3 regions of the Nonomuraea sp. NPDC004354 genome follow, and region 2 is predicted to be linked to each of the others. Evidence: predicted binding sites of a transcription regulator. Region 2 holds the regulator's gene; each other region holds the start of a gene.

Region 1 (7,795 bases), on a different contig from region 2:
GTGGTCCAGGCAATCGTCGCGAGGGAGGACAATCAACTGAGAGCAGCACATACAACAGCCGGGGGCCACACAATGCCGTCTGAGTACGCCAAGTCGCTGGGTGCACGACTCCGCGCCATCCGCACCCAGCAGGGTTTGTCCCTGCACGGAGTCGAAGAGAAGTCGCGTGGACGCTGGAAGGCCGTCGTCGTGGGTTCCTACGAGCGTGGCGACCGGGCGGTCACGGTGCAGAAGCTTGCCGAACTTGCCGACTTCTACGGCGTGCCGGTCTCGGAGCTGCTGCCGGGGGGTGCAGCGCCCAGCCCTCTCGGGCCGACGCCGAAGCTTGTGATCGACCTGGAGCGTCTGGCGACGCTGCCCAAGGAGAAGGCCGGCGCGCTGGCCCGCTACGCGGCCACCATCCAGAGCCAGCGCGGCGACTACAACGGCAAGGTCCTCTCCATCCGCCAGGAAGACCTGCGCTCGCTTGCCGTGATCTATGACAAGTCGCCCAGTGAGCTGACGGAGGAGCTCATCAGCTGGGGTGTGCTGGACGCGGAGGCCCGCAGGGCCGTCGAGTCCTTCTGACGCTCCCGTAGGCGCGGGCGGGGCGCTTCCCGGTGATCGGGGGCGCCCCTTTCGTCGGTCTCCGGCGGCGCGCCCCGGCCCGAGACCCCCGCACCAGACTCCCCCACCGCCCGTGGTGCCGGTGAAGGAGGGACACATGGCCGTTCAGGTCGCGGTGTGCGGGCCGCGAGAGTGCTCGGCCACCGACCGGGACAACGCCCGCGAGCTGGGCCGGCTGCTCGCCGAGCGAGGGGCCGTGGTGGTGTGCGGCGGCTACGCGGGGGTCATGGAGGAGGTCGCCGCCGGAGCGCGGGCCGCCGGCGGAACGGTCGTGGGCATCCTGTCGCGCGCCGACCGGGAGGGCGCCAACCCGCACCTGACGATCGTGGTGCCCACCGGCATGGGCGAGGCGCGCAACGGCGTCATCGTCAACTGCGGGGACGCCGTCATCGTGGTCGGCGGCTCGTGGGGCACGCTGTCGGAGCTCGCCCTGGCGATGCGCAAGGGGCGGGTGCCCGTCGTGCGGCTCGGTGGCTGGCAGGTGCTCGACGAGCAAGGTCATCCTCTCCCCGGCGTCCGGTACGCCACCAGCCCCGAACACGCACTGGAGCTCACCGGCCTGTGGTCGTGAGAGCGATGGTTCGGCGCCTTTCCCGAAACCCGTTCGCCCGCCGACGCGTGGTTACCCGCATGAAAGCGAGCGGCAAGCTGTCCTGCCTATAAATCTGCCAATAGAGGCACATATAGGACTTTTTGGACAGATCCATGGACTGGCAGCACGAATGGCTCACGTCGTTCACATCAACCGCGGTGACCTTCGGCGGCATCGTCCTCGGCGGCGCCCTGGCGGTCCCGCTGCTGACCCGCTACACGCGCTGGGGGCGGCAGTTCCGGCTGCTGGCCTTCCCGTACTTCCGGCCCGGCCGCACGTGGGCCAGCCGGCGGCCGCTCCTGGCCATGCTGCTGGTGCTCTGGCTGACGGTCGTCGGGGTGCGCCTGGAAGTGCTCGCCTCCTACGCGACCAACGGCCTGTTCACGTCGTTGCAGGCGATGGACCCGGACATGTTCTGGCTCCATGTCATCGTGTTCGCGGTCCTGGCGGCGATCTACGTCGTCAGCAGCCAGCTCGCCTACCTCATCACGCAGCGCCTGATCATCCACTGGCGAGACTGGCTCAACGACCGCGCGGTCGCCGACTGGCTGGACGGCCGCGCCTACCATCGGGGCAGGTTCGTCGCGACCCCGGTCGACAACCCCGACCAGCGCATCGAGCAGGACATCACGCAGTTCGTCGAGCAGTCCTACGACCTGTCGCTCGACGCCGTCCGCGCCGCCCTGCGGCTGGTGTCGTTCACCGCCGTCCTCTGGACGCTGTCAGGACCGATGACGATCTTCGGGTACGAGGTGCCCAGGGCGATGGTCCTCCTCGCCTACGCCTACGTGATCGGGGCCTCGTTCATGGCCTTCAAAATCGGCCGCCCGCTGATCCAGCTCACCTTCCTGAAAGAGAAGTTGTCCGCTTCCTATCGATACGCGCTGATGCGCCTGCTGGACAACTCCGAGAACATCGCGTTCTACGGCGGTGAGGAGGTGGAACGGACCACCCTGGCCACCAGGTTCCGCTCGGTCATCGGGAACGCCTGGCAGTGCGCCAAACGGTCGTTGCGGCTCCAGGCGTTCAACGGCGCGGTGTCCCAGGCCTCGATCGTGTTCCCGTTCATCATCCAGGCGCCGCGCTTCTTCCACGGGGCGATCTCGCTCGGCGACGTCACCCAGACGGCCGACGCCTTCAGCCAGGTGCACGAAGCGCTGTCCTTCTTCAGGTACTCCTACGAGAGCTTCGCCGCCTACCGGGCGACACTGGACCGGCTCACGGCGCTGACGGACGCCAACAAGGAGTCGCGCGCCCTGTCCGGACCGGCCTTCACCAACCGGCCCGACGCACTGGAGATCGAGGACCTCCAGGTGTGGCGCCCCAACAGCCAGCCGCTGATCGAGAACCTGACCCTGAGCATGAGCCCGGGGCAGGCCCTCCTGGTCAGAGGACCCTCGGGAAGCGGCAAGACCACGTTGCTGCGCAGCCTGGCCAGCCTGTGGCCGCACGCGCACGGCGTCGTCCGCCGCCCCGCGGGGCCTCACACGCTGTTCCTGTCGCAGCAGCCGTACCTGCCTCTGGGCGACCTACGCACCGCGCTGGCCTACCCCGAGCCCGCGCACCGCATCGGCGAGGAGCAGGCCCGCGAGGCGTTGCGTTCGGTCCACCTCGGCCACCTGGAGGACCGCCTCGACGACGAGGCGCACTGGGCGCGCACGCTCTCACCGGGCGAGCAGCAACGGCTCGGGTTCGCCAGGATCCTGCTGACCCGGCCCAGCCTGGCCTTCCTCGACGAGGCGACGTCCGCTGTCGACGAAGGGCTCGAGCACACGCTGTACCAGCTGATCCGCGAGCGCCTACCGCGGTGCATGTTCGTCAGCGTGGGCCATCGCCGCACGCTGCACCCCTTCCACACCCACCACCTGCAGCTGCTCGGCGCCGGACGCTGGGGCATGGCCGCGGCGGGTGGATAGTCCTTGCCTGCGCCGGTCAGACGCGGCCCCGCCCAACTCCCGGCCCTCCGCCCAGCGCCATCGCGGAGCGAGTCCGTGACACCGGAGCGCAGGGCCGGCCGTGAGACCGCAGCACGGGGCTGAGCTGTGCGTGGGGCCGGGCCCGAGCCGGGCCATGGGGCCAGGACGTCGCGGGCCCAGCGCGGGCCCGGGGCGCGGGACCAGGGCGTCGCAGGCCCGACCGCCGGGCCGGAGCGCGGGACCAGGGCGCGGGACCAGAGCGTCGCGGGCCCGACCGTAGGGCCGGAGCGCGGGACCGGACCACGAGACCAGACCACGAGACCGGGGCGCGGGACCGGGGCGCGAGACCGGGGCGTGGGGTCGAGACCGTCGCGGGCCGGACGTGAGGCGGGGCGTGGGGTCGAGGCCGTCGGGGGCCGGGGCGTGAGGCCGAGACCGTCGCGGGCCGGGGCGTGAGGTCGAGACCGTCGCGGGCCGGGGCGGGTGGCGGGGCGCGTCAGGCGGGTGTGGCGTGCCGGGCGAACTCCCACGGGTCGTGCGCGGAGAACACCCGCACCTCGTCGGCGTGGTCGCGCACGAGCTCGCGCAGCCTGGCCTGGTTGGCCACCCGTAGCTCCCCGTCCACCTGCGAGTCCAGCTGCACGATGTCGAACAGCAGGTGCGACTCGGGCCCGGCCGGGTCGATCTCCTTGTGGTAGAAGTACGCGTCGCCGGCGTGCAGCCACCAGCCGTCCCCGTCCCTGACCGCCACCGCCGCGTGCCCCACCGTGTGACCGCCGAGCGGCACCAGCAGGAAGTCAGGTGACAGCCCGCGCAGCGGCTGGGCGCCCGCCAAGCCGTACCACTCCTCGCGCGACTCCCCCGTGGCGTACAGCTCCCAGCGGGGGCCGTGCGACCAGTGCGCGGGACGGTAGCGGCGGCTCGGCGCCCCTGCCATCGCCGCCGCGTGCTCGGCCGCCATCACGTGGACGGTCGCCTCGGGGAAGTCGGGCAGCCCGCCCGCGTGGTCGACGTCGAGGTGGGTGAGCACGATGTGGCGCACGTCGGCGGGATCGTGGCCGAGGTCGGCGATGCGGCGGAGCGCGGTCTCGCCCCTGTCGAGGCTCGGGGCGACCAGCTCCACCCACTCCGGGTCGAGCACCTCCTCCGGCCGCTCGACCGAGTCGACGCCGAGGCCGGTCTCGACCAGGACGAGACCGTGGGCGTCCGTCTCGACCAGCAGGGCGTGGCTGACGGCGGGGGCTGGGGCGAGCCCGTCGTAGGTGGGGTCGACGGTGCGCATGGAGGCAAGGTTCAGATGGTGAACTTTCGTCATGCCCCTAGACTGCGACTTGAATCGCGGTTCAAGTCAAGGGGTGCGAAGAATGCTGCTCGACATCGGCGAGGTGGCCCAGCGGTCGGGCCTGGCGGCCTCGGCGCTGCGGTTCTACGAGCGCAAGGGGCTCATCAGGGCGACCGGGCGCAACGGGCTCAGACGCGCGTACGAGCCGGACACGCTCCACCGGCTGGCGTTGATCGCCTGCGCGAGGAGCGCGGGGTTCTCCCTGGGCGAGATCGGCCGCTTGCTGGACGCCAAGCCGTCCGACGAGGCACTGCGCGACCGGATCGCCGAGAAGGCGCGCGAACTGGACGACCGGATCGCGCAGCTCACCCGGATGCGTGACAGCCTGCGCCACGCGGCCTCGTGCACGCACGACCCGCTCGTCGCCTGCCCGGAGTTCAAGCAAACGGTGCGCGGGACCGGATGACGCTCAGCGCCTCATGACACCGGAGACCACTGAGTGCGGGAGGACGAGCGCACAGAGAGCGGTAGCAGGAGCGGGAGCGGGGATGTGAACGCGTGGGGTGGAAGGGGGAGGTCCGGCTCGCGGAGGGATCGAGCCGGACGGCCGGCTGGGCGTTCATCCTCCCACCGACGAGAATGACGCGACCAGCCGCGACTGAGACCGGGTGTGCGGCCCTCAGCCCGCCAGCGGGACGCTGACGGGAAGGGCGGGCTGCCCGGCGACGCCGAGGATCTCCTCGACCATGGACACGAACGTCTCGGCCTCGGCCAGGAGCTCGTCGGCGTCGGCGAGGGTCACGCCGCGCACCATGCCCGCCTCCGCGGCCGCGCGCTTGGCGGCGCTGACGGAGAAGTAGGCGGCCCACTCGGCGAGCCTGGGCTCGACCTCGGGCAGGAGCTCCCAGGCACTGCGCAGCCGGCGCCTGCGCCCTTCCATCGGACGGGGCCGGGCGGCCAGGATCGCCGCCGCCGAGCGCAGGGCGGCGAGGTGGGCGGCGACGTAGCGGGTGGCGGGGGTACGGGCCGTCACGGCGTCGGCCAAGCAGGTGCGTGACTCGGTGAGGTGCGCCCTGACTGCGGGCGACAGTCGGGGCCCGTGCGTGTCGCTGAGCCTTGTCGTCATGCCAGCCTCCTTTGAGGGGTCGTGGCGGCTCCCGGCGTCTCCGTCGGTGGAGCCAACACTCGCAGACGCCACCGACATTTCCGCCGGGCGACCGGACGAGGAGCTTCCCCTCTCCCCGTCCGGTCAAGGCGCGCCCGCTCGTCTCCGCCGACGACGAGGACGCGCCTTTCGCCCGTGGAACCCGACCGCGGGCCCCGCATGGGGGTGGCGGGAGCCCGCGACCAGGTTCTTCGACGCGAGCCGCGAGTCTCACGTCACTCCGTCGAACATAATTTCGATGACCTTGAATGTCAACCGATTGGCGAACACAGGTTCGATCATGGGGCCTGACCTGCGGGGCGAGCGCGACACGCGGAGCGACCGGGACACCGGGCGATGCCGCAGGAGGACCGCCAAGAGGCCCTTGAGGGACCGCGAAGAGATCGCTGGAGGCGCGCCGAGAGGCCGGGAGGGATCGTCGGGAGATCGCTGAAGGTACGCCAAGAGGCCCCGGAGGGGACCGCCAAGAGATCGCTGGAGGCACGCCAAGAGGCCGGGAGGGATCGTTGAGAGATCGCTGAAGGTACGCCAAGAGCCGCTGGAGGGATCGACGCGGGCGATGCCGCCCGAGGACTCCCGCGCCTCGGCACGGCGGCGCCATCACCTGCGGGTCTCTGCGCATCGCCGCAGCGATGGCACCACCTATGGGACTTCCGTACATCGGCGCGGCGATGACGTCGAAGGACTCCTCGGTCGCCGGGACGATGGCGCCCACGAGGCACTTGCCGATCGGCGCGACGAACTCGCGAAGGGCGCCCACAGATCGGCTCAGTGACACCCGAGGGCGCCCATCGAGCAGGCGATGACCGAGGGCTCCCACGGATCAGCGGGATGACACCCGAGGGTGCCCGAAGCAGGCGATGACCGAGGCCGCCCACAGATCAGCGCGATGACCGAGGGCACCTACAGATCGACGCGATGGCCGGGGGCGCCCTCGGACCGGCGCTATGAGGGCCGAAGGCCGCCTACGGATCGACGCGGGTGATGGCGCCGGAGGGGCACAGGGTGAGCGCACGGCTCACGGCGTCCTCGGCCTCCGGCGGCACCTCTGCCGACGTCAGCACGACCAGGCCCTCCTCCTCGTCCTGGTCGAACACCAGCGGCGCGGTCAGCACGCACATGCCCGCGCCGATGCACACGTCCCTGTCGGCCTTGACCTTCACCACGCCACCTCCAGTGCGTGCACGCCGTAGATGCTCATGTCCGAGCGCATGGGCACCGCGTCCACGGGGACGGCGAGCCGCAGGGCGGGGAAGCGTCCGAGCAGCGCGGGGTAGGCCACCCGCATCTCGATCCTGGCCAACTGCTGCCCGAGGCACTGGTGGATGCCGTGCCCGAAGGACAGGTGCCCGCCCGCGGGCCGCCGCACGTCGAGGACGGCAGGGTCAGCATAGCGGGCGGGGTCGCGGTTGGCGGCCGGGATGGACACCGCGACGCAGTCGCCCGCCTTGATGAGCGTGCCCTCGATCGTGACGTCCTCCACGGCGGCCCGCGTCGCGCCGAAGTGGATGATCGACAGGTAGCGCAGCAGCTCCTCCACCGCGTTGTCGATCACGGACGGGTCGTCGCGGACGAGCGCCAGCTGTTCGGGGTGCTGCAGCAGCGCGAACGTGCCGAGCGCCAGCATGTTGGCAGTCGTCTCGTGACCCGCCACCAGCAGCAGGAAGCCCATGCCGGCGATCTCGTCGTCGCTCAGCTCGCCGCTGTCGACCAGCCCGGTGAGCATGTCGTGGCCCGGCTCGGCCCGCTTGCGCGCGACCAGCGTGTAGACGTACTTGATCAGGTCGCCGACCTTGGCCGTCAGTTGCTCGGGCGAGTTCGCCAGCCGCAGCAGCTCGGTCGTGTCTCGCTGGAACTGCTCCCTGTCGTCGTACGGCACGCCGAGCAGCTCGCAGATCACCAGTGAGGGGATCGGCAGCGCGAAGGTGCGCACCAGGTCGGCGGGCGGGCCCGCGCGCTCCATGTCGTCGAGGCGAGCCGCGGTGATCTCCTCGATGCGCGCCCTGAGCTGGTTCATCCTGCGCACGGTGAACTGCCCGGTGAGCAGGCGCCGGTAGTGCGTGTGCTCGGGCGCGTCCATGCGGAGGAAGAATCCGGGCGGCACCTCCCCCTCGGGTACGCGCCGCGAGGCGAGCAGCGGGTGCAGCCGCCGGGGGACGGTGCTGAACCTCGGGTCGGCCAGGACGGCCCGGCCGGCCGCGTGTCCCGTCACGAGCCAGCCCTGGTGTCCGTCC
Region 2 (7,795 bases):
CGTAGTGGCAGAACGTGGGAAGCCCGAACAGGTTCGCGGTGGACCTGGTGTTCTCCGGCCGCCTCTCCAGGTCGGTGAGGGGGACCCGCTTGACGAAGACCGGCCTGCCCTCGACCTCCAGGAGCGCGGTGGGACCGCCGACACCGGCTCCGAGGGGTGGGGCGGCCTCCACCAGCTCGGCCAGCCGTCGGTCGGCGAGCAGCCCCAGGGCGGTGGAGACTGCACTATGGCGAGCCAAGCGGGCGGCACGGGACATGTCCGGCGCATTCCTGGACGATTCAGTCACAGCGGTCCTCGTTTCATGATCGTCATGCGGACGCTACCGTGTGCGTGTCCACAATCGATCAGCCGGGAGCCGCTTGAGGGCAGGACGCATGGGGCGATCAGTCGCTAGATCCTCCGTGCACACCGCCTTCAGCAACGCTTGTGTCGGCTCCGCCGGCTCGTGGATCGGGCCGTCTCCGGGCCGGCAACCGCCGTTCGGACCACGGCTGCGAGCGGCTCTTTCGATGCCATCGCCGCCGCCCTGATGGGCTGCCGCCGACATTCCCATGAGACGGCGTCGGGCCACCCCGACCGCGACGGGATGCCGTCGGCGGCTTGGCGCTCCGTCCGTCCGATGCCGTCACGCACTCGTGTGTGCACGCTGAGTCGGCAGTCGGCGGTCGGCGGGCGGTGGTCGGCGGGCGGTGGTCGGCGGGCGGTGGTCGGTGGTCGACGATCGGGGAGGCACGGGGGCGGTTCGTGTCGGTCGCACGCGCGGGCGCCTGCCGTCCCTCCGGTCCGGAATCGCCGGTCGGTCAGGGAGCTTTGTCGGGGAGGTACAGCCGGCCGCCCGGACGGATGAGTGAGCTCTCCAGCCCGTTGAGCCGCTTGATCTCCTCGGCGACGGCGGTGGGGTCGTCGCCCGGAGAGATCGCCGCGGCGATGGTCCACAGCGTGTCGCCCTTCTCCACGATCACCCACGGCAGGCCCGCGTGTCCCGCACTCGTCGTCTCCTGAGCCATCGCCCAGTTGGTCGCCTTGGCTCCGAGCACGAACCCGCCCAGGGACAGCACGGCGAACAGCCCCACGACCGCGACCCTGCCTCGCCTGGTCAGCCTCATGGGCGCCGTGAGCCGCACCGACTTCCTCGCCTGTCGCTCCCCCGCCAACTTTCTTGGTTGTCGCTCCGCCGCCGACCTCCTCGCCTGTCGCTCCCCCTCCGACCTTCTTGGTTGTCGCTCCCCCGTCTGCCTCCTCGACTGTCGCTCCTCCGGCGCGACCACCCGAAGCGCTCCCCGCGTGTGGCGCGCGCCCGACCGCGGCCGCCTGCCACGACCCGTACCCGCCCGTTGCTCTTGCGCGCGGACCGTTCCAGGCCTTTCCCCCGCCCCCGCCTCGACGACCTGCGCCCGGCGAGCCGGACCCGCGACCGCCTGCCCCACGCGACCCGAACCCCCATCCACCTGTCCCGTGCGTGCCCGGCCAGAGAGCTCCTGCGCCTCCCACGCCGAAGCCGCGACCGTCTTTCCTATGCGAGCCCGACCGGAGACAGGCTGCCCCTCCCAGGCCGAAGCCGCGGCCGTCTCTCCCGTCCGAACCCGGCCGGAGACCGACCACCTCTCCCAAGCCGAAGCCGCGGCCATCTCTCCTATGCGAGCCCGACCCCGGAGCGACTGCCCCTGACCATCGCGGCTTGAACGCGTCGCCCCTGCTCGTCCAGGGCGTGCGAGCGCCTCCCGCACACGGCGTGCCCCCGGTCCCGGTTCTTTCGTCTGCAGGTTCGCGGTCGGCGTGTCGCCCGGCCGACCCCTACCGGCCTGCGCGTGCGCGGCGTCAGGGGGAGCCTCGCGCCCTTGTGGCGCGGGCCTCCCAGGACCGCCGTCCATCGCGCCAGGTCGCCGCCTGCCCCGAAGCCGCCACCCGCCACGCAGGCCGCCGCTCTTGCCCCTTGACGTGAGCCGCTGCGGCTCGCGCCCGCCACGCGCCACGTCACCGCGACCCGTCCCACCCGACCGGCCGTCACCGCGACCCGTCCCACCCGACCGGCCGTCACCGCGACCCGTCCCACCCGACCGGCCGTCACCGCGCCCCGTCCCACCCGACCGGCCGTCACCGCGACCCGTCCCGCCGGACCGGCCGTCACCGCGACCCGTCCCACCCGACCGGCCATCTCCGCGCCCCGTCCCGCCCGACCGGGCGTCTGCGCGCGCCTTCCGCTCTCGCCTGCCGTTCATCGCCGCCCCCGTATCTGTGCTGTCGTCTGCCGGGCCGGGCGCACCCTCCCGCACACCCGGCCCCGCCACCCCCTGGTCGCGGACGACCCGCAACCGCCCGCCTCCTGCCCCGCGTGGTCCCGTGGACTGTCCGCCCGATGCCCCTCGCGACCCGGCAAACCGTCCACCCCCAACCTCGCGCGGCCCCGCGGGCCGTCCGCCGATCTGCTTGTCCTGGCCTGCCGTACCTCGGGGTGGAGGGACCAGGCGGAGGCGCCGGTCTCCTGGTACGGCAGGGCGCCCGCACTCCTCCCTGGTGATGTCGGCGATCAGGGTGAGTTGCTCGTCTTGGCCGGTCGAATCTGTCGTCGTGGTCGCCCGCACTGATGACCTCCCGCCACCGTCGACCCAAGGAAAAGGTCAAACAAAGATCAGTGAATCGAACACGGTGTCGATCGAACTCCCGTACGATGTTGTACACCACGTCACCGACGATTTCGAGGAAGACTCGAACAATTGTTTGAAGTTGATCTCCATCGGCGGTACGGTCGCTGTGTGCGACATGAAGACCACGGACCGGAAGGGTGGGCCGGTGAGGCAGGCCGCCGGGCGAGGAGGAAAGCATGAGCGAGCCGAATGACGGCAACGGCGTCAGCGACCTTGCGGTCCGCCGTCGCGACTCACTGGGCCTGACGCCCAGGCAACGCAAGATCCTTGAGGTGATTCGCGACTCCGTCCAGCAGCGCGGCTATCCGCCGTCCATGCGTGAGATCGGCGAGGCCGTGCAGCTGACCAGCACGTCCAGCGTGTCTCACCAGCTGACCGCGTTGCAGCGCAAGGGCTACCTGAGGCGTGACCCGCACCGCCCTCGCGCCCTTGAGGTGAGGCTGCCGGGTGAGCCCGTGCTGTGGGTCGACCCCGATGCCAGCGAGGTCGAGTCGCAGGTGAGCAGGCCGACGGCCGCCTACGTTCCCCTGGTCGGTCGCATCGCCGCCGGTGGCCCCATCCTCGCCGAGGAAAGTGTGGAAGACGTCTTCGCGCTGCCCAAGCAGCTCGTCGGCGAGGGCACCCTCTTCCTCCTCCAGGTCGCGGGTGACTCGATGATCGAGGCAGCGATCGCTGACGGCGACTGGGTGGTCGTACGGCAGCAGCCGGTGGCCGAGAGCGGTGACATCGTGGCAGCCATGATCGACGGCGAGGCGACGGTGAAGACGTTCAAGCGCAAGGACGGCCACGTCTGGCTGGTGCCGCACAACGCCAACTACGACCCGATCCCCGGCGACGAGGCCAGCGTCCTCGGCAAGGTCGTCGCAGTCCTGCGCCGCCTCTGACCGCATCTCGCCGCTCGATCGGCCCTCACCTTTCCCGAGGGTCGATCGAGCCGGCGTAGCCCTGGCCGGTGGGACCGACACAGCCCTGCCCAGTCCGGAATGCCGTGTCGCTTGAGTGTCCGTCGCTTCCGCACGCCGACGCCCGGAATGGCCTGTCGCCTGGCTGTACGCCGCCTCCGCATGCCGATGCCCACGCGCGGATCCCGGCTCCTACCCGCGAGCGACGCCTTCGGGTGGAACATCACCCGACCCGCGACCGACGTTACGCACGGAGCAGCGACCCGACCGGCGGCCCAGTCGTGCACGTCGGCGGCCGGATGCCGACGGGCCGGGTGGAGCCGTACCCATCGAGGGGCGCGCGTCCGAACCCCAGCCCACAGTTCGGGGAACGGACTGGCCATCTCTTCATGCGTTGGTGCGAGGGCTCTTCCAGGCATCCCGCTATCCGGACTCGGGCGCGAGCTGGTCGCACAGAACCCTCCGACGCTCGGCGACACCGATGCGTTCGATTTCCGGCAATCCCGGCCCATCGGACATTTCCCGGGTCTGGGTGACACTGATCGGGTGGACGACTTCTTCCCCCCGCCCGCCAAGGACGGCCTGAAATGGGCGAGCGCCGGTCCCGATGTCATCGCCTGCTGGATCGCCGACATGGACTTCGCCACCGCTCCCCCGATCGTCGAGGCACTCCAGCGGCGTGCCCGCGGGGACCTCGGCTACCCCACCTGGGCCGCCGACCCGCAGGCCGGACCGCTGGCGGAGACCTTCGCCGAGCGCATGCTCACCCGGTACGACTGGCCCGCCGACCCGGCAGCCGTCCGCACCTTCTCCGATCTCAACCAGGCGCTCCAGGTGGTCCTTCATCTCGCCACCGAACCCGGTGACAGGATCGCCATGCAGGTTCCGGCGTACCCGCCCTTCCTCGGCACGATCGAGGAGATGGGCCGCACGCTGCACACCGACCTGGCGGATCTGGCCGGCTGCCGCGCGCTCGTCCTGGTCAACCCGCACAACCCCACAGGAAAGGTCTTCACCAGGGACGAGCTCACCACCGTGGCCGAGCAGGCCGAACGGCACGACGTGCTGGTCATCGCCGACGAGGTCCACGCCGACCTGGTCTACTCGCCCGCCACGCACATCCCGTTCGCCACGATCCTGCCCGAACGCACGGTCACGCTGACCTCCGCGACCAAGGCCTTCAACCTCGGCGGTATCCGCTGCGCGCTGGCCCACGTCGGCTCGGCACGGGTCCGCGACGCGCTCCAGTCGCAGCCCGCCTTCCTGTACGGCGGGGCGAACATCTTCGGCGTCGAGGCCACGGTCGCCGCGTGGAGGCACGGCGACGGGTGGCTGCGCGACACCATGGCGGCCCTGGACCGCAACCGGCGTCTGATCGCCGAGCGGGTGCCGGGGTACGCGATGCCGGAGGCGACCTATCTGGCATGGCTGGACATGCGACGGCCGGGGATGGCGGAGGCGCTGGAGAGGGAGGCGCGGATCCTGGTGAGTGACGGCGCCGCCTTCGGACCGGGCGGGGAGACCTACGTACGGGTCAACTTCGCGACGTCGACGGAGACGCTGGCGGAGATCCTGGACCGCCTGGCCCGGGTCTGGTCGCCGGACCCCGATACGCCCTACTCGTCGCGATCCCTTGCCGGACCCTGCTGAGGCCGAGGCTCGTCACGAGCACTCTGATTTCGGACAGCCGGGGTCGCACCGCGACACCCGGCACCTCCGGGGCGCTGAGCGTTCTCGGGGGTGGGCGTTCTCGGGGGTGGGCGTTCTCGAGGGTGGGCGTTCTCGAGGGTGGGCGTTCTCGGGAGGGAAGCGGCGCGACGAGACGCAGGCGATGCCGGTTGGAGCGGCGCCGATTGGAGCGATGCCGGTAGGAGCGATGCCGGTAGGAGCGATGCCGGTAGGAGCGATGCCGGTTGGAGCGGCGCCGGGATCAGCCTCCCGTGGTGCCCGCTGAGCCGCGCACGAGAGGCGGCCCCGACAGCTCCAACCGTAGACGGTCAGGCCCAGCAGCGCCGACCGCACGGAACGTCCGGCCCCCGGCAGTGCCGACCACACGGAACGTCCGGTCTCCGGCACTGCCGGGGCCCGCGCGCGACCCCGCTCAGCGGCCCGTCAGTTGCGGGTTGGGGGAAGGTCGGGCGGTGTGGCCGCCGGTTGCTGGTCGAGTGCCGCCAGCGCCAGTTCCACCGCCTTCTCCAGCTGCGGGTCCCGCCCCGCCACCCGGTCCTGCGGTGTGATCACCACCTCGATGTCAGGGTCGACGCCGTAGTTCTCGATGTTCCACCCCTCGCCGTCCAGCCAGAACGCGTACCGGGGCTGGGTGACGACCGTTCCGTCGACCAGCTGGTACCGCCCGTCGATGCCGATCACCCCGCCCCAGGTGCGGGTGCCGATGAGCGGACCGATGTTCCGGTTCTTGATCCCGGCGCTGACGATGTCCCCGTCGGATCCCGCGAACTCGTCCGTGACGGCGACGACGGGGCCACGCGGCGAGTCCTCGGGGTAGCGCATCGGCTCGTACCCGCGCGAGATCGCCCAGCCGCTCACCTTGCGTGACAGCTTCTCCAGCACCAGTTCGGAGGTGTGGCCCCCGCTGTTGCCGCGTACGTCCACGACGAGGCCTTCCTGCGGCATCTCGGTGCGCAGGTCGCGGTGGAACTGCGCCCAGCCGCTGGCGACCATGTCGGGTACGTGCAGGTAGCCGAGCCGGTTGCCGGAGGCCTGCCGAACGTAGGCGCGCCGGCTCTCGACCCAGTCGTGGTAGCGGAGCGCGGTGTCGTCGGCCAGCGGTGTCACGACCACGCGCCGGGTGTCGCCGCCCGAGGCGGGCCTGATCGTCAGTTCGACCGGCTGCTCGGCCGTTCCGGCGAGGAGGGCTTGCGGGCCGCGCACCTGGTCGACGGGCCGGCCGCCGACGGCGACGATCGCGTCGCCCTCGCGTACGGCGACGCCGGGGGCCAGCAGCGGCGAGCGGGCGGCGTGGTCGGAGGACTCTCCGGGCAGGATCCTGTCCACCACCCAGGCGCCGTCGCGGAGGGCGAGGTCGGCGCCGAGGAGTCCCTGGCGCCGCTTGGGGTCGACGGCGGCGCCGTTGGGCCGGGCGTAGGCGTGGGAGGTGGCCAGTTCGCCCTGCACCTCCCACAGCAGGTCGATCAGCTCGGAGTAGGCGCCGATCCGCTCGACGAGCGGGGCGTAGCGGGCCAGCGTGCCCGCCCAGTCGACGCCGTCCATGTCCGCGCGCCAGTAGTGGTCGCGCATGAGCCGCCCGGCCTCGTGGTAGGACTGCCGCCATTCGGCGACCGGGTCGATGGTGACGGTGATGCGGTCGAGGTCGACGCCGACGACCTCGTCGCCCTCGCTCGCCGCGCGGGTCTGCAGGCCGTTCTTGCCGTTGGTGACCAGGCGGGTGCCGTCGCCGCTGACCTCGAAGGCACGGACGTCCTTGGCGATCTCCGCTTTGGCGCGCTTCTTGAGGTCGTAGCGCTCCAGCACGACCTCCTCGCGTTCGTTGCCGTCGCCGAGCTCGCCGGCCAGCGGGTGGCGCAGCCACAGCAGGGCGTCCTTGGCGGTGCGCAGGTTGGAGTAGCGCCCGGCGGGGACGGGGACGGCGACGACGCGGGCCGGCAACCCCTCGGCGTCCACCTCGGTGGCGGGTTTGGCCTTCTTGTCCTTCCCGCCGTCGGGGGTGTCGGGCGACGACGGCGTGTCGGACTCGGCGCCGTTGAAGCTGCGGCCCTCCAGTGAGGGGGCGAACGGCGAGGCCGTGGTCGCCTGCAGCGGCACCAGGTACGGCTTGGCTCCGGCGGGGAAGGACAGGTCGAACACGTGCGCGTCGTAGACGGGGTCGAACGTCCTGATCGACAGGAACGCCAGGTGCTTGCCGTCCTTGGTGAAGACCGGGGCGTAGTCGCTGAAGCGCTGCGAGGTCACCTCGATGACGGAGGTGCCGTCGACGCGGCCCATCTTGATCTGGCGCAGCGGCTCGTGGTGCGGGTGCGACCAGGCCAGCCAGGCGGAGTCGGGCGAGAAGGTGATGCCGTCGATGTCGCCGTTGGCCGTCCGGTCGAGCTCCCTGGTCGCGCCGGTCGTGGTGTCGACGACGAGCAGGCGCCCGTCGTGACTGGCCAGCGCGACGTGCTTGCCGTCGGGTGCGACGGCCAGGTCGAGGACGCGCCCGAGCTGTCCGGAGGCCAGCGTGCGGATCTCGCCGCCGGGGCGGCCGATCTCCAGCGCGTCCTCTCCGGTCGC
Region 3 (7,795 bases), on a different contig from region 2:
CGGCCGCGATCCGCTGCACCGCCAGCGTCACGATCTTGGTGGCGCGCTTCTCGCCTTCCTTGCGGGCGTCGCTCTCGATCTCCCTGACGATCAGCGCGGCCTCGCGCTTGGCCTGGTTCTCGATCTCCTTGACCAGCTCGTTCTTGGCCTGATCGGACGTCAGCCCCGCCACACGCTCGAGAATGGCCCGGCGCTCGGTCTCGACCTGCAGCAGCTCCTCACGGCGGTCGGCCAGCTCCGTCTCGGTCTCGGCAAGCTTCCTGCCCCGCTCGGTCTGCCGTCGAGCCTCCTCGTCGAGCCGCTGCTCCCGCTCGCCCAGGCGGTTCTCCCTCCGCTCCAGGTCGGCCCGCAGCTCCTTCAGCTCGTTCTTGAGGATGCGGCTCTCCTCCTCGACCTGCTGCCGCATCTGCGCCGCCGTCTCTGCCGCCATCTCCGACCTGCGCAGGATCTCGACGGCGTCGGACTGCGCCTTGTCCCTGATCTGTACGGCTTCGCGGCGCGCCTCCTCCAGCTCCGACTGCACCGCGGCCAGCTCGTCCGGTGACGGTTTGACCGCCTGAGGCGGCGTCAGGGCGGCAGTACGGCGCAACAGCACGACAAACGCGACGATCATCACGCACGCCAGCAGGAGCACCGCCACCGCCAGCACCACGACAGGCGTCTCCATGTGCGCCCCGCCCTCCTCGCGTCACAGCTTCCAAACGCCCCAGGAGGGGTCACGTGCACGGCACGGATCGCCCCATCGGTGTCTCCACCAGGACAAATATCAAGCCAAGGCGGACCGGGCGTCGACGTGGACCGCCGACACCTTGTCGTTCATGGTCAATCGAGCTCGCTCGTCCGTAGTTCACCGGTATGGCAATCCGCACTGCGCGGAGTAACTCCTCACTGCCGTCGAGGTTATGCGTCGAAGAGGTAACGGGCAAGCAAAGACTCATTGTCAAGCGTGTCCTACCATCAAATCGAGCACATACCGCACGATCTTTCCCAAAATGGCCGACATGCCGTCATTTACCCAGCTAATCCTGACCTGACGCGCCCCGGAGACGCTGATCTCAGCACCTCTTACCGGTTCATGACCGGACCTCCGCGCCACCCCTGATCATGATCGTCGGAGGGTCGGAGCGACCACGATCAGGCCTGCTCGAACCGGCGTTTCCACCGCGCCTGACGGGCTCCTCGCGGATCATCCCACCGGCCCCGGTGCGGGGCTCCTTAGTTTGGAGAACGGTCTAACGTCTCGGGGCGATCGCACGGTCCCCCGACTCCCCCGCACGACGGGTCGTGCAGCCCCATGACCAGCGCAACCACCCTCGACGGGCCCGCCCAGGCCCCAGCTCCCGGGCAAGGCGAGGTCGGCGAGACCTCACGGCCGGGTCAAGCACCCGCCGTCGCCAGAAAACCCACCCTCCTCGGCTGAGGGAGGCCGCCTACCGCTCATCCGAGGGAGACCGCGTGCCGCTGTCTGGAGGGTGCCACCTACCGCCTCGGATGGTGGAGAAGTCCCTGCCGCGGCGGAGAAGCCCCGCCCGCCTCCGCGTCGCGAGGGAGCCGCAAAGCACTCCCCCCGCGTCGTGGGGAGCCGCAACACGCTCCCTCCGCGTTGCGGAGAAGCCGCGGACCATCCCTTCGCGACGCGAGGAGCCGCAAAACGCTCCCTCCGCGTCTAGGGGAAGTCGTCCTCCACCTCGACACCCTCGCTCTCCAGCGCCTCACGGACCACCCGGTAGGCCACCCCTGCCCCGTACCCCTTCCGCGCCAGCATCCCGGCCAGCCGCCGGGTGCGGGCCTGCGCATCAAGCCCACGGGTGGAGGCGAGCTTGCGTTCGACGAGCCTGCGGGCCGTCTCCACCTCCTGGTCGGAGTCGACACGCTCGACGGCCTCGTTGATCGTGTCGCTGTCCACGCCCCGGTGCCGCAACTCCGCCGCCAACGCCCGGCGCGCGAGCCCCCGACCGTGGTGCCGGGAGTCCACCCACGCGTCGGCGAAAGCCTCGTCGTTGATCAGCCCCAGCTCGGTGAATCGATCCAGCACCGCCTCCGCGGCCTCCCTGGGCACATCGCGCTTCCGCAACGCCTCGGCGAGTTGCGCCCTCGTCTTCGGCGCCATCGTGAGCAGCCTCAGACAGATGGCCCGCGCGACCGACTCCGGGTCCGCCTCGGGGCCCGAAGCCGCCTCGGGCCCTTCCTGCGGCCCCTCCGCCCAGCCTGCGGAGCGAGCTCTGCCGCTTCCCTTCCGCGACCCGCCGCCGCGCCGCCTTCCCTGCCCCTGACGCCGACCCTCACGGCGCCCATCTTCCGCCCCGGACCATCCTTCAACAGAACCGTCCTTCGACCCGAACAGGCCACCCTCGGGCCCGTCCCCGGCCCCCAACAGGCTGCCACCGGGCCCCTCTCCCGACCCGAACAGGCCATCACCGGGCCCTTCTCCGAACCCGAACAGGCCATCACGGGATCCCACCCGGGCGTCACCAGGCCGGTCTTCCGCCCCGGACCGCCCTTCACCAGGCTCCTCTCCGAACCCGAACAGGCCATCACGGGGCTGCTCTTCCGCTCCGGACCATCCTTCGGCAGGACCGACTTTCGCCCCGGACCGCGCTTCACCAGGCCCGTCTTCGGACCCGAACCGTCCTTCACCGGCACCCAGGTCCGGCGCCGACCTGTAAGGACCGACTCCGGCCGCGTCCGTCTGCCGCTCCTGGGGCTCGTCGTCCTGCTCCCGGTGTCCCTGCTCGTCGTGTGGCGGACGCTCGGCCGAGCCTCGCCTCCGGGGGATGGACTGTGGCCACCCCGTAGGGCCCTTGCCGCCGACCTCCCCGACGCCCCCGGAACCGGACGTTCCGGAAACGGCAGGACGGTAATCGCTGGATGGCCCAGCCGACCACGCGGCATCCGACGCTCTGTTCGGCGGGTCCTCTCCCCTGGCCCACTCGGGCGCCTCACCCTTGGAGTCGAAGTCGACGAAGCCGTCACCTGAGCCGAAGCCAGCACGCCCCCGTCCCGAGCCGGCACGATCCCGGCCTCGGCTGCTACCCCAGCCGCCCTCAGCGCGACCATCCGAACGGCGACCGCCCCGACTGCCATCGCTACGCCGGCCCGAGGAGCTTGCATCCCAGCCGCCCCCATCACGGCCGGCACCCCGGTCGCCATCAAGCTGTCGCCCCGAGTCGCTCGCCCCCCAACCGCCATCACCACGGCTGCCTGAAGCACCCCAACCACCGTCACCACGGCCACGTGAGGCGTTCCCGCCCCGGCCGCCGTCGCCATGACCATCCGTGCTGCCGTCATCCCAGCCGCTGTCGGCGTGATCGGTCGAGAGGTCGTCACCCCAGCCGGTAGGGGTCGAGGAACGCCTTCCCGTAGACCCGGCGCCACCACGGGTCGACCGAGGGGCGCTGTCGTCACTGCCGGTCCAGCGGGACTCACCTCGGGCGCGGCGGGAGCCCTTACGCGAGCGTGATGCCCCGCGACTCCCCGACAGACCGTCGTCGCCGGAAGCGAGCCCACGTTCCAAGTGGGTGCCGTCATCTCCTGACTCCAGCCACCCGTACGGCCGGCCGCCGTCATCGCCGGAGTCGAGCCACGCGTTCGACCCGCTGCCGTCGTCGCCCGAGCCGAGCCCTCCCTCGGGGACGGCCCACTGGTCCCTGGACGATCGGGCCCGAGACCGGCGCTTGGATCGTGGTTCCCGCTGCGGGATGTCAGGCCACGCGCCCCAGTCATGCGCCGCCCCGGGACGGTCGTCCTCTTCCTCGCGTCGGGAGGGCGGTTTCTGTGCGGTGGTGTCTGCAACGGGGTCTTCTGTGCGCGCGCTGCTGGGCGATGGTTCCGGCGAGGCCGTGTTCTCGCCGGCCGACGGAGCGACGGCCGGTTCTCTGACGACGGGGTCGCCACGATCGTCCGGAGAAGCGCCCCCTTCGCCCCCGCCGACCGCCTGAGCGGAGGACGAGCGTCCCTCCCCATGGGACGAGCGTCCCTCCGCGTGGGACAAACGCTCCGCCACGAGTGGAGTCGGTCCCTCGGTGTGGGAGCTGCCGCCCTCCACACGGGCAGTCCGTTCCCCGGCCCGGGAAGTGCCGCCCTCCACACGGGAGGCGCGTCCCTTGGCGCGGGGAGTGCCGCCCTCCACACGGGAGGCGCGTCCCTCGGTGCGGGGAGTGCCGCCCTCCACACGGGCAGTCCGTTCCTCGGCCCGGGAAGTGCGGTCTTCCACACGGGAGGCGCGTTCGTCTCGTGTCGAGGGACGCGCCTCTGCCTGGGACGTCCGATCCCCACTATCGGAGGCGCGGTCGTCAGGGTGGTCGGTGGGTTCGGCGCTGCTGGTGGGTGACCAGGCCGGGCCTGTCGCGGCGAACGGCCAGGCGGGGGCGGGCTCGTCGGCCGAACGCGGCCGTGCCCGGCCTCTTCCACGCGACGCGCGGGGTGAGGCCAGGTCGGCGACGCCGTCGGGGATGCTGCCCCAGGCGTCCGCGCCGGTGCTGTTCGTGTCCCACGAACCCGTGCCCCGGGATGCCGTGCCCCAACTGTCGGCGCCCGCGTTGTTCGTCTCCCACGAACCCGAGCCAGGGGATCCCGTGTCCCAGGTGTCCGCGCCCGTGCTGTCCCCGCCCCACGGACCTGAGCCAGTGGGCCCCGGGCTCCAGGCGTCCGCGCCGGTGCTGTCCGTGCCCCACGACCCTGAATCCTGGGTCCCCGTGTCCCAGGATTCAGGGTCGGCGCTGTTCGGATCCCGCGAGCCCGAGCCAGACGGTCCCGGGCTCCAGGCGTCCGCGCCGGCACTTTCCGCGTCCCATGAACCCGAGCCCCGGGATTCCGAAAGTCGGGATGCTGTGCTCCAGATGCCCGAGTTCCATTGGTCAGCGTCATACCGCCGGCCGGGGCCCCAGCCGGTGGGGTTCCGTAGGTCCCAGGAACCAGAGCCGGGTGAGGTCCACGAGTCGGGGTCTGCCGCGTGCCGGCCGTCCGGTCCGTTGTCATCGAGGCCCCAGCGGTCGCGGGGTCGGTCACCGGTGGCGCGGCCGTCGTGGTCGCCACGGCCCAGGGGGTGGTGTGCGCCATCGTGAGGGTCACCGGCGAAGGTGCCGTCGCCGGCCGAGGGCTCACCGTGGGCGGGGGTGACGGCATCGCGGTCGCCGGAAGACGTGGGAGGGGTGGCTGAGCCGCCGCGCAGTTCGGAGGCGGTCGTGGGAGAACCCGCCACCTCCGAGGGAGTGCGCGCGTCAGGACCCTGGCCCGGCCGCTGGAGGGTCGCGGAGGCGGGCGGCTCCGGCGTGGAGCCGGAGGGCCGCTGGTCAGGGTCCGACGACGTGCTCATGGCTCAGCCCGGATCAGACGTCACCAGGCTTGGGCGCGGAAGCCTTGGAGCCGCGGCCCGAGGAGGCGGGAGCCGGAGGGGCGGCGGGAGCGGCGGCCTCGGCGGGCGCGTCGACGCGCGGGCCCACGCCCAGCTTCTCCTTGATCTTCTTCTCGATCTCGTTGGCCACGTCGGGGTGGTTGCGCAGGAAGTTACGCGCGTTCTCCTTGCCCTGGCCGAGCTGGTCGCCCTCGTAGGTGTACCAGGCGCCGGACTTGCGGACGAAGCCGTGCTCCACACCCATGTCGATGAGGCCGCCCTCACGGGAGATGCCCACGCCGTACAGGATGTCGAAGTCGGCGACGCGGAAGGGCGGCGCCATCTTGTTCTTGACGACCTTGACGCGGGTGCGGTTGCCGACCGCCTCCGTGCCGTCCTTGAGCGTCTCGATGCGCCGGATGTCGAGGCGGACCGAGGCGTAGAACTTCAGCGCCTTACCACCGGTCGTGGTCTCGGGCGAGCCGAACATGACACCGATCTTCTCGCGCAGCTGGTTGATGAAGATGGCGGTGGTGCCGGTGCTGTTGAGCGCGCCCGCGACCTTGCGCAGCGCCTGGGACATCAGACGGGCCTGGAGACCGACGTGGCTGTCGCCCATCTCGCCCTCGATCTCGGCCTTGGGCACCAGGGCGGCGACCGAGTCGATGACGATGATGTCGACGGCGCCCGAGCGGATCAGCATGTCGGCGATCTCCAGCGCCTGCTCACCCGTGTCGGGCTGGGAGACGAGCAGCGCGTCGGTGTCGACGCCGAGCTTCTTGGCGTATTCGGGGTCGAGGGCGTGCTCGGCGTCGATGAACGCGGCGATGCCGCCGGCCCGCTGGGCGTTGGCCACCGCGTGCAGCGCCACCGTGGTCTTACCGCTGGACTCGGGACCGTAGACCTCGATGATGCGGCCGCGGGGGAAACCACCGATGCCGAGCGCGACGTCGAGCGCGATCGAACCGGTCGGGACAACCTCGATGGGAGCCCTGGCGTCATCGCCGAGGCGCATGACGGAGCCCTTGCCGAACTGCCGCTCGATCTGTGCGAGGGCAGTCTCAAGGGCCTTCTCGCGGTCGTTGATAGCCATGGGAACTCCCCGGGAGGGTCGTGGTGTGGTCGGTCGAGTGAAAGCTACGCGGTGGGACCGACAATTTTCCGCCGGACGCGCGAGGCACCGTGGCCGGCGCTTCTCATGGTAGCCGAACGGCTGTTCGATCGCGCCTCGAACACGCCGACCACCCGCCGTGCCCGGCCGACATTCCCTGACAATCCGCCGGGCCGGTTGCCATGGCCGCTGACCTGGGGAGATCCTGTTGGAAAGGTCGAGAGGCGGCGACGTGACGAGCACGTACACCGGGCAGCGGCGCACCCACCTGGAGGCGCTCGCGGCGTTGCTCCCCGGCTGCGGGCTCGTGGGGCGCATGATCGGCGGCGACGACCCGGTGCTGTGGGTGTGGCATCCGCGCACGGGCCGCCAGACCATCATCTTCGCGACCCCGTCCGCCGCCGCGTGGGTCTTCCTGTGGTCGCCGGGCGGCCAGGGCCACGCCGACGATCCCGCCGGTACGGCGGAGGCGCTCCACACCTGCCTGACCGACGAGTGACCCGGACCGGTACGGCAAGCGCGAGCCGGAGAAGCGCCCCCGATCGGTACGACACACGCGGACCCCGCCGAGCGACCCGGACCTCTACGGCCCGCGCGACCCAGCCGAACGACCCCCGCCGCTACGGCACGCACGAGCAGCCCGGCGGACACCGCACGCGCCTGTCACCCGACGAACGAGGCCCGCAGGCCCGCCACGGTGTTCGCCAGGCCGTCGGCCGCGGCCCGGTCGAGCGCTCCCGTGAGCGTCTCCTCGTAGGCCGCTCTCGCCCCGTTCCTGCGTTCCCTGCCCGCCTCGGTGATCACCGTGTAGACGCCTCGCCGATCCTTGGCGCACAGGTCGCGGCGGGTCAGCCCGGACGCCTCGAGCCGTCCCACCAGGCGGGTGACCGAGCTCTGGTTGAGCCCGAGCAGGTCGGCCAGCTCCTGCATGCGCAGCTCGCCGTCGGCGGCCGCGGACAGGTGGCACAGCGCCCGATACTCCGACAGGCCGAGGCCGTGCCGCTGCAACGCGGTGGCGAGTGAGTGCTCCACCCTGGCGTGCAGCCGTACCACCCCGGCCCAGACGTCCTGGTCGAGCGTCGCCATCGGTTCCTCCTACGGTGTCGGCGCCCACTTTATGGACAGGCGACGAACTCAGGCGCGTCCGAGGTGCCCGAGCACGAAGGCGGCCCGTTCCGCAACGGGAGCGCGCGGCAGTTCCACCAGTTCGTAGCCGTAGTCGAGGTAGGCCGAGGACACGGAGGCGTAGGTCCGCTCGGCCTCGTCGGGCGTCTGCTTCCGCTCGGCGTCGTTCTCGTAGATCTCCGGCCACGGCGGCGCGACGAAGACCGTGCGGTGGTAGCGGAAGCGCC

Evidence for each region. The regulator LexA, encoded in region 2, represses DNA repair genes until DNA is damaged. The targets are predictions, from matches to a motif close to TCGAACANNTGTTCGA.
Region 1: ACWENQ_RS05480 (SAV_6107 family HEPN domain-containing protein) is a predicted target of LexA. The motif match lies at 5,785-5,800, and genes of this name have one in related genera.
Region 3: recA (recombinase RecA) is a predicted target of LexA. The motif match lies at 6,538-6,553, and genes of this name have one in related genera.

What each region holds. Positions count from the first base shown of each region.
Region 1 covers NZ_JBSGDV010000001.1:1,167,902-1,175,696, reverse strand. The annotation lists gene bldD (transcriptional regulator BldD) at 73-567, shown strand; gene ACWENQ_RS05500 (TIGR00725 family protein) at 704-1,177, shown strand; gene ACWENQ_RS05495 (ABC transporter ATP-binding protein/permease) at 1,312-3,114, shown strand; gene ACWENQ_RS05490 (MBL fold metallo-hydrolase) at 3,611-4,429, opposite strand; gene ACWENQ_RS05485 (MerR family DNA-binding protein) at 4,479-4,862, shown strand; gene ACWENQ_RS05480 (SAV_6107 family HEPN domain-containing protein) at 5,076-5,522, opposite strand; gene ACWENQ_RS05475 (ferredoxin) at 6,527-6,727, opposite strand; gene ACWENQ_RS05470 (cytochrome P450) at 6,721-7,795, opposite strand, start outside.
Region 2 covers NZ_JBSGDV010000003.1:866,049-873,843, forward strand. The annotation lists gene ACWENQ_RS14640 (serine/threonine protein phosphatase) at 1-256, opposite strand, end outside; gene ACWENQ_RS14645 (LysM peptidoglycan-binding domain-containing protein) at 801-1,106, opposite strand; gene lexA (transcriptional repressor LexA) at 2,822-3,529, shown strand; gene ACWENQ_RS14655 (MalY/PatB family protein) at 4,094-5,197, shown strand; gene ACWENQ_RS14660 (S41 family peptidase) at 5,660-7,795, opposite strand, start outside.
Region 3 covers NZ_JBSGDV010000001.1:639,712-647,506, reverse strand. The annotation lists gene rny (ribonuclease Y) at 1-667, opposite strand, end outside; gene ACWENQ_RS03050 (regulatory protein RecX) at 1,667-2,131, opposite strand; gene recA (recombinase RecA) at 5,328-6,425, opposite strand; gene ACWENQ_RS03040 (hypothetical protein) at 6,676-6,942, shown strand; gene ACWENQ_RS03035 (MarR family winged helix-turn-helix transcriptional regulator) at 7,107-7,529, opposite strand; gene ACWENQ_RS03030 (AAA family ATPase) at 7,578-7,795, opposite strand, start outside.